DNA from 3 places in the Pseudoalteromonas sp. MB47 genome. Region 2 is predicted to be linked to each of the others. Evidence: predicted binding sites of a transcription regulator. Region 2 holds the regulator's gene; each other region holds the start of a gene.
What was found. Region 2 encodes sigma-54, which starts transcription at its own class of promoters, with help from an activator protein. Its sites were predicted from a motif close to GTTGGCACGNNNNTNGNNT; they were not measured.
Positions count from the first base shown of each region.

Region 1: a site for sigma-54 is predicted at 2,701-2,719, ahead of IMPJCBKJ_RS19820 (flagellar basal body rod protein FlgF). Genes of this name have one in related genera too.
Region 3: a site for sigma-54 is predicted at 2,060-2,078, ahead of IMPJCBKJ_RS16390 (TorF family putative porin). Genes of this name have one in related genera too.

Region 1 is NZ_VFBD01000031.1:338,307-342,762, reverse strand. It holds gene flgB (flagellar basal body rod protein FlgB) at 1-43, shown strand, start outside; gene flgC (flagellar basal body rod protein FlgC) at 46-477, shown strand; gene IMPJCBKJ_RS19830 (flagellar hook assembly protein FlgD) at 491-1,174, shown strand; gene flgE (flagellar hook protein FlgE) at 1,226-2,593, shown strand; gene IMPJCBKJ_RS19820 (flagellar basal body rod protein FlgF) at 2,754-3,518, shown strand; gene flgG (flagellar basal-body rod protein FlgG) at 3,540-4,328, shown strand; gene flgH (flagellar basal body L-ring protein FlgH) at 4,344-4,456, shown strand, end outside.
Region 2 is NZ_VFBD01000011.1:99,735-104,190, forward strand. It holds gene lptA (lipopolysaccharide transport periplasmic protein LptA) at 1-289, shown strand, start outside; gene lptB (LPS export ABC transporter ATP-binding protein) at 286-1,011, shown strand; gene IMPJCBKJ_RS07290 (RNA polymerase factor sigma-54) at 1,118-2,614, shown strand; gene hpf (ribosome hibernation promoting factor) at 2,641-2,928, shown strand; gene ptsN (PTS IIA-like nitrogen regulatory protein PtsN) at 2,932-3,384, shown strand; gene rapZ (RNase adapter RapZ) at 3,385-4,230, shown strand; gene IMPJCBKJ_RS07310 (HPr family phosphocarrier protein) at 4,244-4,456, shown strand, end outside.
Region 3 is NZ_VFBD01000029.1:11,822-16,277, reverse strand. It holds gene IMPJCBKJ_RS16400 (YIP1 family protein) at 1-154, opposite strand, end outside; gene IMPJCBKJ_RS16395 (aldo/keto reductase) at 325-1,218, shown strand; gene IMPJCBKJ_RS16390 (TorF family putative porin) at 1,284-1,961, opposite strand; gene IMPJCBKJ_RS16385 (hypothetical protein) at 2,250-3,416, opposite strand; gene IMPJCBKJ_RS16380 (helix-turn-helix transcriptional regulator) at 3,568-3,768, opposite strand; gene IMPJCBKJ_RS16375 (hypothetical protein) at 3,777-4,196, opposite strand; gene IMPJCBKJ_RS16370 (AsmA family protein) at 4,427-4,456, shown strand, end outside.

The DNA of each region.
Region 1 (4,456 bases), on a different contig from region 2:
AATTAAAGGCCTTAAAAAAGCCCTCGGTAGTCAAGGAGCTTAATCATGAGTTTATATAATGTTTTTGATATTTCAGGCACGGGTATGAGTGCACAAAATGTGCGCTTAAATACCACAGCAAGTAATATTTCGAATGCAAACACGATTAGCTCTAGCCAAGACCAGACATACCGAGCGCGCCATCCTGTTTTTGCTGCAGAGTTGACCAAAGCGTCAGCATCGCAAAGCAACCCTCAGGGCTCTTCTGTAGGCGTTAAAGTTTTAGGTATTGTAGAGAGCGATAAGCCGCTACAAATTGAATATAACCCGAATCACCCAAGTGCGGATGAAAATGGTTATATCTACAAACCTAACGTTAATGTTGTAGAAGAAATGGCAAATATGATTTCTGCCTCTCGCTCTTACCAAACAAATGTGCAAGTTGCTGATGCAGCTAAGCAAATGTTAAGTAAAACACTGTTGTTAGGACAACGGTAATCGAGGATAAGTTATGAGTAACGACATCAGCTCTGCATCATCATCCTATATGGATAGCTTGCGTTGGAATCAAAGCAATACGCAAACAACTGAGGAAGACAACAACACACTTTCTCAGGAAGATTTCTTTTCGTTGTTAACACAGCAGTTGTCGTTCCAGGATCCGAGTAACCCTGCTGATAACGATCAAATGATCGCGCAGATGACGAACTTTACTATGGCTGAAGGTATTTCAAACTTAAACGAGAAGTTTGACTCACTGACTGCATCAATGACATCAAATTCTGCGTTACAGGCTTCCACTTTGGTTGGTAAGCAAGCGTTATTAGAGTCTGACACCATTGACTTTGACGGTGAAAACCTTGCTAAAGGGTCGGTGGTTGCTGAGACAGCCGTTGAATCTTTAACGCTAAGAATAACAGATTCTTCAGGTCAATTAGTACGAACCATTGAACTAGGTTCTCAGTCTGCGGGCGCACTGCGTTTTGAGTGGGATGGTAAAGATAACGATGGCAATGTGCTCCCTGAAGGCGAGTATGACATCAGTGCTGAAGGCTTTGTAAATGGAGACTACAGCAGTATGCCTATGGCGACCTTTAAGAATATTGAAAGTGTCAATATTAATGGCGCAAGCGGCATTATCGTAAATACAAAAGAGGGTGCGGTTAGGCTAACTGATATAGCTGAAATCGCATAAGTATAAAAGGTTTGGGTTAGCTTAGGCTAAGAGATAGGTTAGAGGTGAGTTATGAGCTTCAATATTGCATTAACAGGCTTAGCAGCCGCACAAAAAGATTTAGACGTAACAGCAAATAATATTGCTAACGTTAACACTACGGGCTTTAAAGAGTCTCGTGCAGAGTTCGCTGATGTATACGCATCATCAGTATTTAGTTCTGGTAAAACAAAAAATGGTGACGGTGTAAGGACAACAATGGTGGCACAACAATTCCACCAAGGTTCACTCTCTTTCACAAATAACTCACTTGATTTAGCAATTACTGGTGAAGGTTATTTCGCAATGGCGAATGACTTAGGTGCACAAGATTTTACTTACACGCGTGCTGGTGCGTTCAAACTTAATAAAGATAACTTTATTGTGGATGCGAGCGGTAATTACTTACAAGGTTTCCCTGTTGATGAAGCAACCGGTGACACAACCTCTGTAAGCTTAAGTACATCTTCTGCGCTACAAATTCCAGATGCATCAGGTTCACCACGTGCAACCACGAATGTCTATTCGTCATTTAACCTTGATTCACGTGCCTCTGCGCCAACTGTGACACCATTCGATCCAGAAACAAGTGCAACTTATAACAGCTCTACATCAACAACGGTGTATGACTCATTAGGTGAACCGCATATTCTACAGTTCTTCTTTGTGAAAACTGATTCTACAGTGACTGGTAATGAAAATGAGTGGGAAGTATACGCTACATTAGATGAAAAGCCATTTGATGCAACAGGTGTTGAGCAAACCACAACACCTTATACACCATTATCAACTTTTCAGTTTGATGCCAGTGGCTTACCACAAAGTACAGATGGTACAGCGAATACTGATACAACATTTAATCCATTAACGTTACCGAGTGGTTTAGGTGCTGCGACAGGCCTTTCTGATTTACTTTCGAATGGTGCAAGTTTCCCTGATGATGTGACTATTAACTGGCGTGATGAAGCGGCAACAGCAAATAAAGTTCCAACTCAATACGCAAGTAACTTTGAAGTAAAAGCATTAGAGCAAGATGGTGCGACTGTAGGTCGTCTATCAGGAATTGATATCGGTTCTGACGGTAAAATTGTTGCGTCATACAGTAATGGAGATACGTCGTTCCTAGGTCAAGTTGCTATGGTGCGCTTCTCTAATTCACAGGGCTTGCAACAAGTTGGTGATACATCTTGGAAGAAGAGTTTAACGTCAGGTGAGCCGATTGCGGGTGAACCAGGTTCAGGTACTCTAGGTTCAATTAACTCATCAGCGCTTGAGCAATCAAACGTTAACTTAACCAATGAACTTGTTGACTTAATTAGTGCTCAGCGTAACTTCCAAGCAAATTCACGTGCGCTTGAGGTTAACTCAACACTACAACAAAACATCCTACAGATCCGTTAATCTTAACGGTTCTAAGCTTAATCCGACACGAAGGCTGCTTCCTCTATTGGCAGCCTTTTTTCATTCTTACTATTCATTTTTCTCTTCTATTTTAGCGTCAATTTTACTTTGGCACTTTTATTGCATTTCCTAATTATCGTATTTTTAGTGAGTCAATGTTATGGACAAAATGGTCTACATTGCCATGTCGGGTGCTAAGCAAAGTTTGCGAGGTCTTGAGCTCAAGGCCAACAATCTTGCTAATGCTAACACCACTGGCTTTAAAGCTGATTTTGCACAAGCTCGCTCTATGCAAGCCTTCGGTGAAGGTCTGCCATCTAGGGTGTTTGCAATGCAAGAACGCCCAGGATCTAATATGGAATCGGGTGGTTTTGTTGAAACTGGCCGTGAGCTTGATATCGCGATGAGCGACCGTGGTTGGTTGAGCGTACAAGATGCATCCGGCAATGAGGCGTACACCAAAACTGGTACATTAAACATTACTCCAGATGGCGCATTGATCACGAGCCATGGCCGTCAAGTAATTGGCGAAGGTGGTCCAATCATTTTGCCATTGCCTATTGAAAAAGTTGAGTTTAGTGAAGATGGCGCTATTCAGGTTCGCCCGCAAGGTGCGCCTGCTAACTTTTTGGAAGTGGTTGATCGCTTAAAAGTGATTGAGGCTGATAACACTCAGCTTGAAAAAGGCAATGACGGTTTATTTCGACCAAAAGAAGACATGTTGGTCAATGACCTTTGTGGTTTTTGTGACATTTCACCAAACGTAAAAGTATTGTCGGGAACGCTTGAAATGTCGAACGTAAACCCAGTGCATGAAATGGTCGATATGATCAGCAATCAACGCCAATTTGAATTACAAGTTAAATTGATGAAAACAGCCGAAGAGCTCGATGAGCGTCAAGATCAGCTGTTACGCATTGTTTAAGATGACTGAGAGGGTAGAGTTATGAATCCTGCATTATGGATCAGTAAAACCGGGCTTGACGCCCAGCAAACCGATATTTCGGTGATCTCAAATAATCTCGCGAATGCCAGCACGGTAGGCTACAAAAAAAGCCGCGCCGTATTTGAAGATTTACTATATCAAAACATTAACCAGCCAGGTGGCCGCTCGTCGCAAGACACTGAAATGCCGTCAGGCTTAATGCTTGGTGCCGGTGCCAAAGTGGTTGCTAACCAAAAGAACTTTTCACAAGGTAATATGCTTACCACTGAAAATTCATTGGACTGGATGATCTCAGGCCCAGGTTTTTTTGAAGTGCAATTACCAGATGGCAATATTGCCTATTCACGTAATGGTCAATTCACGACTGACGAAGATGGTCGCATTGTAACTTCCGGCGCGGGTTTTCCATTACAGCCAGAAATGAACGTACCAGACGATGCACAATCAATTACTGTTTCACAAGACGGTGAAGTATCAGTGCGTATTTCAGGTCAAGCAGAGAACGTGGTCATCGGTCAGCTCACCATTAGTGATTTTATTAATCCATCGGGTCTTGAGCCTATGGGGCAAAACTTATACACAGAAACCGCTGTGAGTGGCGCACCTGTGCAAGGTAATCCTGGTATCGATGGTTTAGGCACTGTGGTTCAAGGTTCCCTTGAAACCTCTAACGTGAATGTAACGGAAGAGCTTGTTAACTTGATTGAAACGCAACGAATTTATGAAATGAATTCAAAAGTGATTTCAGCTGTTGATGAAATGCTTAGTTACATCAATCAGCAACTTTAATGGGTAGGAGGCAGCATGCGTAATATTATCTTAGTCACATCAGCAGCATTGATGCTGGGTGGTTGTATGACAACGCAAAATCATCATGTGGTTCAGGATGACCCTTACTATGCGCCTATGTATCCGGA
Region 2 (4,456 bases):
ATTAATTATCGCTACAGGCAAACCAGCTTACTTCGAAGAAAAGCAAGCTGATGGTACCGTGATGAGCGCCAGCGCCGAAGAAGTTCGTTATGATGTTGCGAAACGCTTCTTAACACTCAATGGCGAAGCTGAAGTCACTCAAGCGGGTCAAAAAGTAACGGCAAAAAGCATTACCTATGATATGGCTCAACAGCTGATCAGCGCAGAAAAAGACGAAAACTCAACAGATCGTGTACACACTATTTTAGTGCCTGTAGAAAATAAAAAAGACGATAAAGGCCAACCATGAGCACATTAAAAGCAGAGCTTTTAGCTAAAAGCTACAAAGGCCGCCAAGTGGTTAAAAATGTCGGTCTTGAAGTTGAAGCGGGCAGTATTGTTGGCTTGTTAGGGCCAAATGGTGCAGGTAAAACCACCACCTTCTATATGATTGTAGGCCTCGTACCAAGCGACAAAGGAAAAATAAGCATCGATGATAACGATATCACGCTTTTGCCAATGCACAGCCGTGCGCGCTTAGGTATTGGTTATCTACCACAAGAGTCGTCTATTTTTCGAAAATTAACAGTTTACCAAAACTTGATGGCCATATTAGAGACCCGCAAAGATCTTAACAAAACAACGCGCGAAGAGACTCTTAACAACTTATTAGATGAATTTAGCATTCAACATATTCGCGATAGCCAAGGTATGGCACTGTCAGGTGGTGAACGACGCCGCGTTGAAATTGCACGTGCATTAGCCGCTAATCCTAAATTTATCCTTTTAGATGAGCCTTTTGCTGGTGTTGATCCTATTTCGGTGTTAGATATAAAGAAAATTATTGAGCACCTAAAAAATCGTGGTATTGGTGTACTTATTACTGACCATAATGTTCGAGAAACCCTTGATGTTTGTGAAAAAGCCTACATTGTTTCTCATGGGGAGCTAATTGCATCAGGCACACCTGAGCACGTATTAGCTGACCAAACTGTACGTGATGTTTATCTAGGCGAGCAATTCAGGCTGTAACCATTACGCCACCGACTAGAGCATCTGCTAGACTTATACAATGACAATAAATCGATAACAGTGTCCTCACCGTTACCGATAACTTAAAAAGGATTGTTAGGGATACATGAGGCAATCATTACAGCTGCGCATGGGCCAGCAACTTACAATGACTCCACAACTGCAACAAGCCATTCGCTTGTTGCAGCTCAGTACATTGGATCTCCAGCAAGAAATTCAAGAAGCGCTTGATAGTAATCCTCTGCTTGAAGTGGAAGAAGCGGATTACAACGAAGAAAGCATCGGTAAGAATGAGCAAAAAGCGGAGTCTGACGATGTACAAGTCAGCGCGTCTGCCGACGAAGCACCTAGCGAATTCGAGCAAGAAAGCAGTGATGCTCTGAGTAAGGATACGGTTAGCGATGACTTAGCTATGGATGTTACGTGGGATGAGTACATGAGTGCCGCCCCATCAACATCGTCTGGGCCAATGCCTGAAGACGAGTCTATTTACCAAGGTGCTTCAACAGAAACACTGCAAGAATATTTAATGTGGCAACTACAGCTCACACCATTTAGTCCTACCGATGAAGCGATTGCCGTTGCCATCGTTGAAGCTATCGATGACTCAGGTATTTTAACGGTTAGCTGCGAAGATATTGTCGAAAGCTTTAATCAAAATAATGATGAAGAAGAAATCGAACTCGATGAAGTTGAAGCTGTCTTAAAAAGAATACAGTTATTCGATCCAGTTGGTATCGGCGCGCGAAGTTTACAAGAGTGCCTGTGTATACAACTTCGTCAATTCGATGCCAATACGCCATATTTAGCTGAAACTAAAATGGTTTTATCTGAGCATATCGAATTATTAGCAAGTCGCGACTATCGCACTTTAATGAAAAAGACTAAGCTTAAAGAAAACGAGCTTAAAGAAGTGATGACGCTCATTCACAGCTTAAATCCTAAGCCTGCGGATAGCATAGTACGCGAAGAATCTGAGTACGTCATACCCGATGTATCAGTGAAAAAAGTGAAAGGCCGCTGGGTAGTCGAGTTAAACCCAGATTGTATGCCAAAAATTAGAGTGAATAGCCAATATGCAGCGATGTCTCGCTCTGTTAAATCAAGTAGCGACAGCCAATTTATTCGTTCTCACTTACAAGAAGCAAAGTGGTTTATTAAGAGCTTAGAAAGCCGTAACGATACTTTACTAAAAGTGACCAACTGTATCGTGCAACAACAGCAAGCTTTCTTTGAACATGGCCCAGAGGCAATGAAGCCAATGGTGCTAAACGATGTCGCTGAAATGGTCGAAATGCATGAATCGACGATTTCTCGGGTTACAACACAAAAATATATGCATACCCCAAGGGGAATTTTTGAGTTGAAATATTTCTTCTCAAGCCATGTCAGCACCGAAAATGGTGGTGAGTGTTCTTCTACAGCAATTCGCGCTTTAATCAAGAAGTTAGTTGCTGCAGAAAACTCGGTTAAACCATTGAGTGATAGCAAAATTGCAGATATATTGGCTGAGCAAGGAATTAAAGTAGCTAGACGTACAATTGCAAAATATCGTGAGTCTCTAGCAATACCTCCGTCTAATCAGCGTAAAAGTCTGATTTAGACGTTTTACATAGAAGGAAAATGCTTATGCAACTAAATTTAACTGGTCGTCACGTAGAAGTCACTGATTCATTAAGAGACTATGTAAACACTAAGTTCGCAAAACTAGAAAGGCATTTTGATCATATTAATAATGTTCATGTCATTTTAGATGTAGAAAAATTAAGCCAAAAAGCAGAAGCAACTTTACATGTAAACGGAGGCGAGTTGTTCGCTTCTACAGAACATCAAGATATGTACGCAGCAATTGACTCATTGATCGATAAACTTGATCGCCAAGTCATTAAGCATAAAGAGAAATTAGCTCGACATTAAATTATGAAACTTAGTTCACTTACTAATCAGGACTGCAGCAAAGCTGCGGTCCTTTTTAATAGCAAAAAAAGAATTCTTGAGTATATTAGCGAGTTAGCTCACCAGCAGTTTCCTCATTTATCTCAACAAGATATCCTAGATGCTTTTCTGAACAGGGAAAAGTTAGGTAGTACAGGTATCGGCCGAGGAATAGCTATTCCCCACGGTCGAATGAGTGGTGCTGATGAACCTCATGCATTTATTATTGTCAGTGAATCTCCCATCAATTTTGATGCGATAGACAATCGTCCCGTTGATATTTTTGTCGCACTCATCGTACCAGATGGCGATTGCCAGTTGCACTTGAAGACCTTGTCAACAATTGCTGATAGACTTAAAGATAAAGATTTTTGTAAACAGTTGCGAAGTGCTACAAGCGATCAGCAACTATTTCAAGTAATTGCATCAGAGGCATAAATGGAATTAATAATTATCAGCGGTCGCTCAGGCTCGGGCAAATCGGTCGCTTTACGAGTTCTTGAAGACTTAGGCTACTATTGTGTTGATAATATTCCTGTCAACCTACTGCCTTCGCTCGTGCGAAGTGTTTCTGATAATTATGACAAAATTGCCGTCAGTATCGACGTACGTAACTTACCGAAAGAGCAGCAAGAGTTTAATGATATTCTTGAGTACCTGCCAGGTTTTGCAAACCCAACACTATTCTACCTAGATAGTGATGATCAAACCCTAATTAAGCGCTTTTCTGAAACTCGCCGTTTGCATCCATTATCGATTGATTCTTTACCGCTTGATCTTGCCATTAAACAAGAAAAAATCCTGCTTGATGTGCTGATCACCCGCGCTGACTTTATGATTGATACCACTGATTTGAGTGTTCATCAGTTAGCAGAATCAATTCGTGAAAAGATTTTAGGTAAGAAAGATAAAAAACTGATTATTACGTTTATGTCGTTTGGTTTTAAGCATGGTATTCCAAAAGAAGCTGACTACGTTTTTGATGCACGCTTTTTACCGAACCCACACTGGGAGCCTGATTTGAAGCCACTAACCGGTCTCGATCAGCCTGTCAGGGATTATTTAGCTAGCCACAGCATAGTGCAAAAGTTCACTTGGCAGATTCAAACCTTTGTACAGACTTGGTTGCCACATCTAGAGCGCAATAACCGCAGTTACCTAACCATTGCAATTGGTTGTACAGGAGGCCAACACCGTTCTGTTTACTTAGCGCAAACAATTGGTGAAAGCTTTTCTAAAACTCATGCTAATGTAAAAATTCGCCACCGCGAACAAGATATCTAACTAGGCACCAACAATGCACGCTGAAGATACCTTTTTAATTCAAAACAAACTTGGCTTACATGCTCGCGCTGCGACTGTTTTAGCGCAACTAGCACTGCAATTTGATGCCAAAATTACACTTTTTCAAGATGAGAAAGAAGCTGAAGGCGACAGCGTGTTAGCGTTAATGCTCCTTGAAAGTAGTCAAGGAAAAGAGGTTCGTGTTGTATGCGAAGGTCCTGACGCT
Region 3 (4,456 bases), on a different contig from region 2:
TATTGTAAAAAGCAAACATGCTGGCAGCGAGAATGCCGGCAAGTAAAATAAAGGCAACAAAAGACCAACCTTTTGCCTCTTTTAAACCATTAAAGGCTCTGCTTGGACTGATAAAAATATCAACCAAAGCAGTCATAACATTTGACGATTTCATTTTTTATTCCTTGTTTTATAACATTTGTTTTTAGGTACTAAAATATCCTGTTTAGTAACAAATTAGCAATCTATTTTGTAACTGTATGTTAACAGCTGTGATTGGTAAATCTGTGATATGGTTAAAGAGTTAATTTGAGTCGAATTTATTAGGAAAAGTAGGTCGTTATGGTGAATAACAATGATCGTTGTATTGATGAGTTGGTATTAGGGTTCTGGCGTTTGCTAGATTGGCAGATAACGCCCCAGCAATGCTTAAGTTTTTTAGAAAATGCAATTGAAATGGGGGTGTCACATACCGATCACGCTGACATTTACGGTGAATACGGTTGTGAAGCTGAATTTGGTAAAGCACTTAAACTAAAACCAAGTATTCGTGATGAAATCAAAATAATCACAAAGTGTGGTATCAAGCCTGCGTTTGCAAGCCTAGGGCTACAAGGCAAAGCAAATCATTATGATTCAAGTGCCGCGCATATTATTGCCTCGGCACAGCAGTCACTTAAAAACTTCAGCACTGATCGTTTAGATGTATTACTTATTCATCGCCCTGATTACTTGATGAACGCCGATGAAATGGCACAAGCATTTAATACCCTAAAAGCAAATGGTGATGTGCTTGACTTTGGTGTATCTAATTTTACCCCATCGCAACTTAGCTTGTTGCAGTCGCGTTTAGACTTTGAGCTTGTGACTAATCAAATTGAGTTTTCACCTTACGAGATGAAAGCCCTTGATGATGGCAGCTTAGACCAATGCCAATTACTTGATATCAAACCTATGCTTTGGTCTCCATTAGCTGGGGGTCGCTTATTCTCAAGTGAAGATGAAAAAGCGGTGCGTTTACGTGCAGTGTTGGAGCAGGTTGGGGCTGAAATTGGCGCCACAGCCATTGATCAGGTTGTTTATGCTTGGCTGTTAATGCACCCAAGTGCACCGTCTGTGGTACTTGGTACGGGTAATATTGAGCGTGTTAAATCAGCTGTTGACGCTAAGCAGCTTACTATGAACCGTGAACAATGGTATCGCATTTGGCAAGGCTCAACTGGTCATAGTGTACCATAAGTGTATTGATATAAATGAGAAAAGGGCCTTAACGGCCCTTCGTGTTGCAGCAAGTAACACATTCTTTATAAAGTGAAGTCAACCGCGTAAGCGACGTACACTTTTACATCTGAACCATCAATGTCGTTGTCTGAAAGACCGAAAGTAAAGCCGTCTTTCGACACTGAAACACCGTAGTCGATGATGTCATCATCACCAATGAAATCCCCTGAGTAATGACCTAAGTGAAGGGCCATTTCTGCACCGGTACTGCCAACTGGGAAACTGTAGTCAGCATTTAAATATAGAGAGTCACCAAAATCTGTACCGTCACCGCTTGCTGCTGATGTTGCTAGGACTGCTGCACCAAAGGTGAAGCTACCCATGCTAATGCTACCGTAGATTTCTGAGAAGTCTGCATCTGTGTAAGATGCTGCATCTGGGTATGCATAATAAATGTAGCCAACATCGTAGCTAAAGGTTTCATTGATTTCACCGCCAAAACCAGCATAAAGGTCTAGCTCGTAAGTCATGTCGTCAGCCCAGCTAGCATTCGACACCCAAGTACCCGCATAAAAGCCAGATTCACTTGCGTAGTCGATACCACCTTGGATTGCAGCATCACCGCCGCCTTGCTCTTGACCACGCCATAAGTAGTTTGAAGTTGCCGCAGCGTTTGCTGTGACTTCTGCATAGCTATATGTTGAGCTCAAAGTTAATAGCGCAAGGGCGCTTGCTGCGACCGTTTTTTTTAGTTTTAGCATGTTTCTGTATCCTGTTGTTATGTTGATTTTGTCCCATTTTCAGATTGCAGTCTGGTTATTATTTGAGGACATTTTCTATGTGTTGTCTGGATACGATGTTGCACTGGTTGTGCCAAGTTAATTTCTAACGGGATATTTTATGCTTAAAGGCTTTAAAAACAGGCTTTTAAACTTGTTTAATTGTGAAAAGGATAGTTATTTGAATTGTTCATGCGCACATGTGTGGTGCAAAAAATAACCCGGTTGCACAATTGCGAAGCAACCGGGTTTTGCTTATTTGAGAGTAACTTAGCCGAAAATTGCACGCATTAGACTAATGGTTTCTTCAACACTGCGGCCTTTTTCTACTTCACTGATGATTGAATCGCGCTTAGCTTTGATATGTTCAGGGATATCATCACTTGCTAGTGCGCGGTCTACCAGTATCTCAGCTGATTCTTTGCCGCGGCGTACGGTCTTTTTACCTGCTGAGCTCGTGGTACTCTTAGGTTTGTTTAACAACTTAATATAGTTTGAGTTATCAGTGGTACTTTTATCTGCATAATAAAAGAAGCTAGGCAATAGGGCTTTGATTTCAACCAGAGATTGTTCAAGCTCATTTGCTGCACTGGCCATTTTGAACCAAGGCATGTTATGTATTGCTTCGATAACATCTTGCCAGTAGCGCTCAAAATCACGGTTATTAAGCTTAGTAATACCTAATGCCGCACAAAGGGCATCAAGTTTACTATTTACGATTGGTGTAAACACGTCAGGTCGGCGCATCGCAAGCAAGCGAGTAGCAGGAGCAAGCGTTGGCTTTTCATCGCTGCCATTAAACGCCATGAAGTAAGCAACCATAAAATGCTGATAATGTTCTTGCGTTACTTCACCCTCAAGTGGAATGTGTGCAAGCGCCTCATCGAACGCACCTGGTAAATCACTCAACATTTGGTGGAAACCTTTCGCGTTCTTAGTAGAAGCAAACCATTCAACGTCGAAGTTGTAGCTGCTTGGATCAAGCGAAGCACTGTGTTTACCTGAAAACGCTAAACGGTCTTCTGGGATCATCTCTTTTAGGGATTGCGATTTAATTGCAGCAATGTAATTAGCTAAGCGTAGTTGCTCATCAAGGGCTAAAAGCTCTTTATGCTGCTCGATGAAGCCTGCAATAACAGGCCATGGCGCAACCCTTAATGTTTTTAACTGCAAAAAACTGATTGCAGAAATTAATAAGTCATGAAGTTTTTTAAGAGTGGGTAATTGCTTATCTTCTAACAGATCGTAGTTAATGCGATCGCGGCTTGCACTTAATAGCTCATAGCACCAACCTAAAAAGTCTTCAGGGTGGTTTTCTACTTTAACTGCCATTAGGTTTAAGCTGATATCAGAGGCTTGCTTGAGGATATTTTGATAAATTTGACTTTCTTGCTCGCCAAGCGCCATTTTTGACGGTGAAATAAGCAGTTTCTTCATGCTTAATCGATACTCCAGTTTTGACCAAATTGGGTTGTTTAATTTTAGTACACAGGGTGCAAAAACAACAGGGTCGTGCATCATACCGAAGTAATGAAATGATGCAATCTTACTGATAATTTATAAGTAAGATTGCGACTGACGTGGTTTATTAATCATTGTCATCGAGTGTAAATAATTGCTCAACACTGAGTTCAAAGTGAGCAGCAATTTTTAACGCGATAATCACCGAGGGTATAAAGCGGCCTGTTTCAACTGTGCTAATGGTTTTACGTGATACTGCAATGGCATCAGCAAGTTCTTGCTGCGATAATCCCTTTTCTTTGCGGAATTTAGCGATATTATTTTGCACTTTTATACCTAGTCTCTACTTTGCCAAAGAATTGATACGCCATATATCAAACACATCAAGGCAAGGTAAAATGTGGCCATCATGCTATGAGATACATTTAAAGCAAGTTCATCAGACAATAAAAAAATAGCCCCCATGCTAAAAAGCAATCCAAGCACAACATGTTTATAAGCGATGGTATCAATCGTATTTAAAAATTCATCCTTATAAGTAAGGCGATAACCAAGTTTCCATGTAAATCCCCCTCTAATCACAAACATAAAGAAAGATCCTAAAAATGCGGCAACACCAATAAACAGTAAAAATACTGATGTTTGCTTGAGCATTGGGTAAACACTAATAATTAATAACGTGACTCCCATGAATATTGAAAACCATGCGTTATGACTCATAAACTTTTCTTCCGTTTTGATATCTTGCTTAGACATAATCGTTTCCTTTTATTTTAAACTCAAATGTAACCTACAGGTATCAATGTAACCCTAGGGTATCATACGGTCAAGATCTTTTTGTAACCTACAGGTATCAAAAAGTTTCAGCGCTGATTCATATTCTTGTACCTAAGCTTGTTTACAAACCTTTTTGTGTGTTCGGCAATGCAATTGTGCCTAACTCCCGCTATGATAAGAACATTGTTTGCCCATTTTTAAGGATGATTATGAAAACCTTACTGAAAATTGTTGGTGTC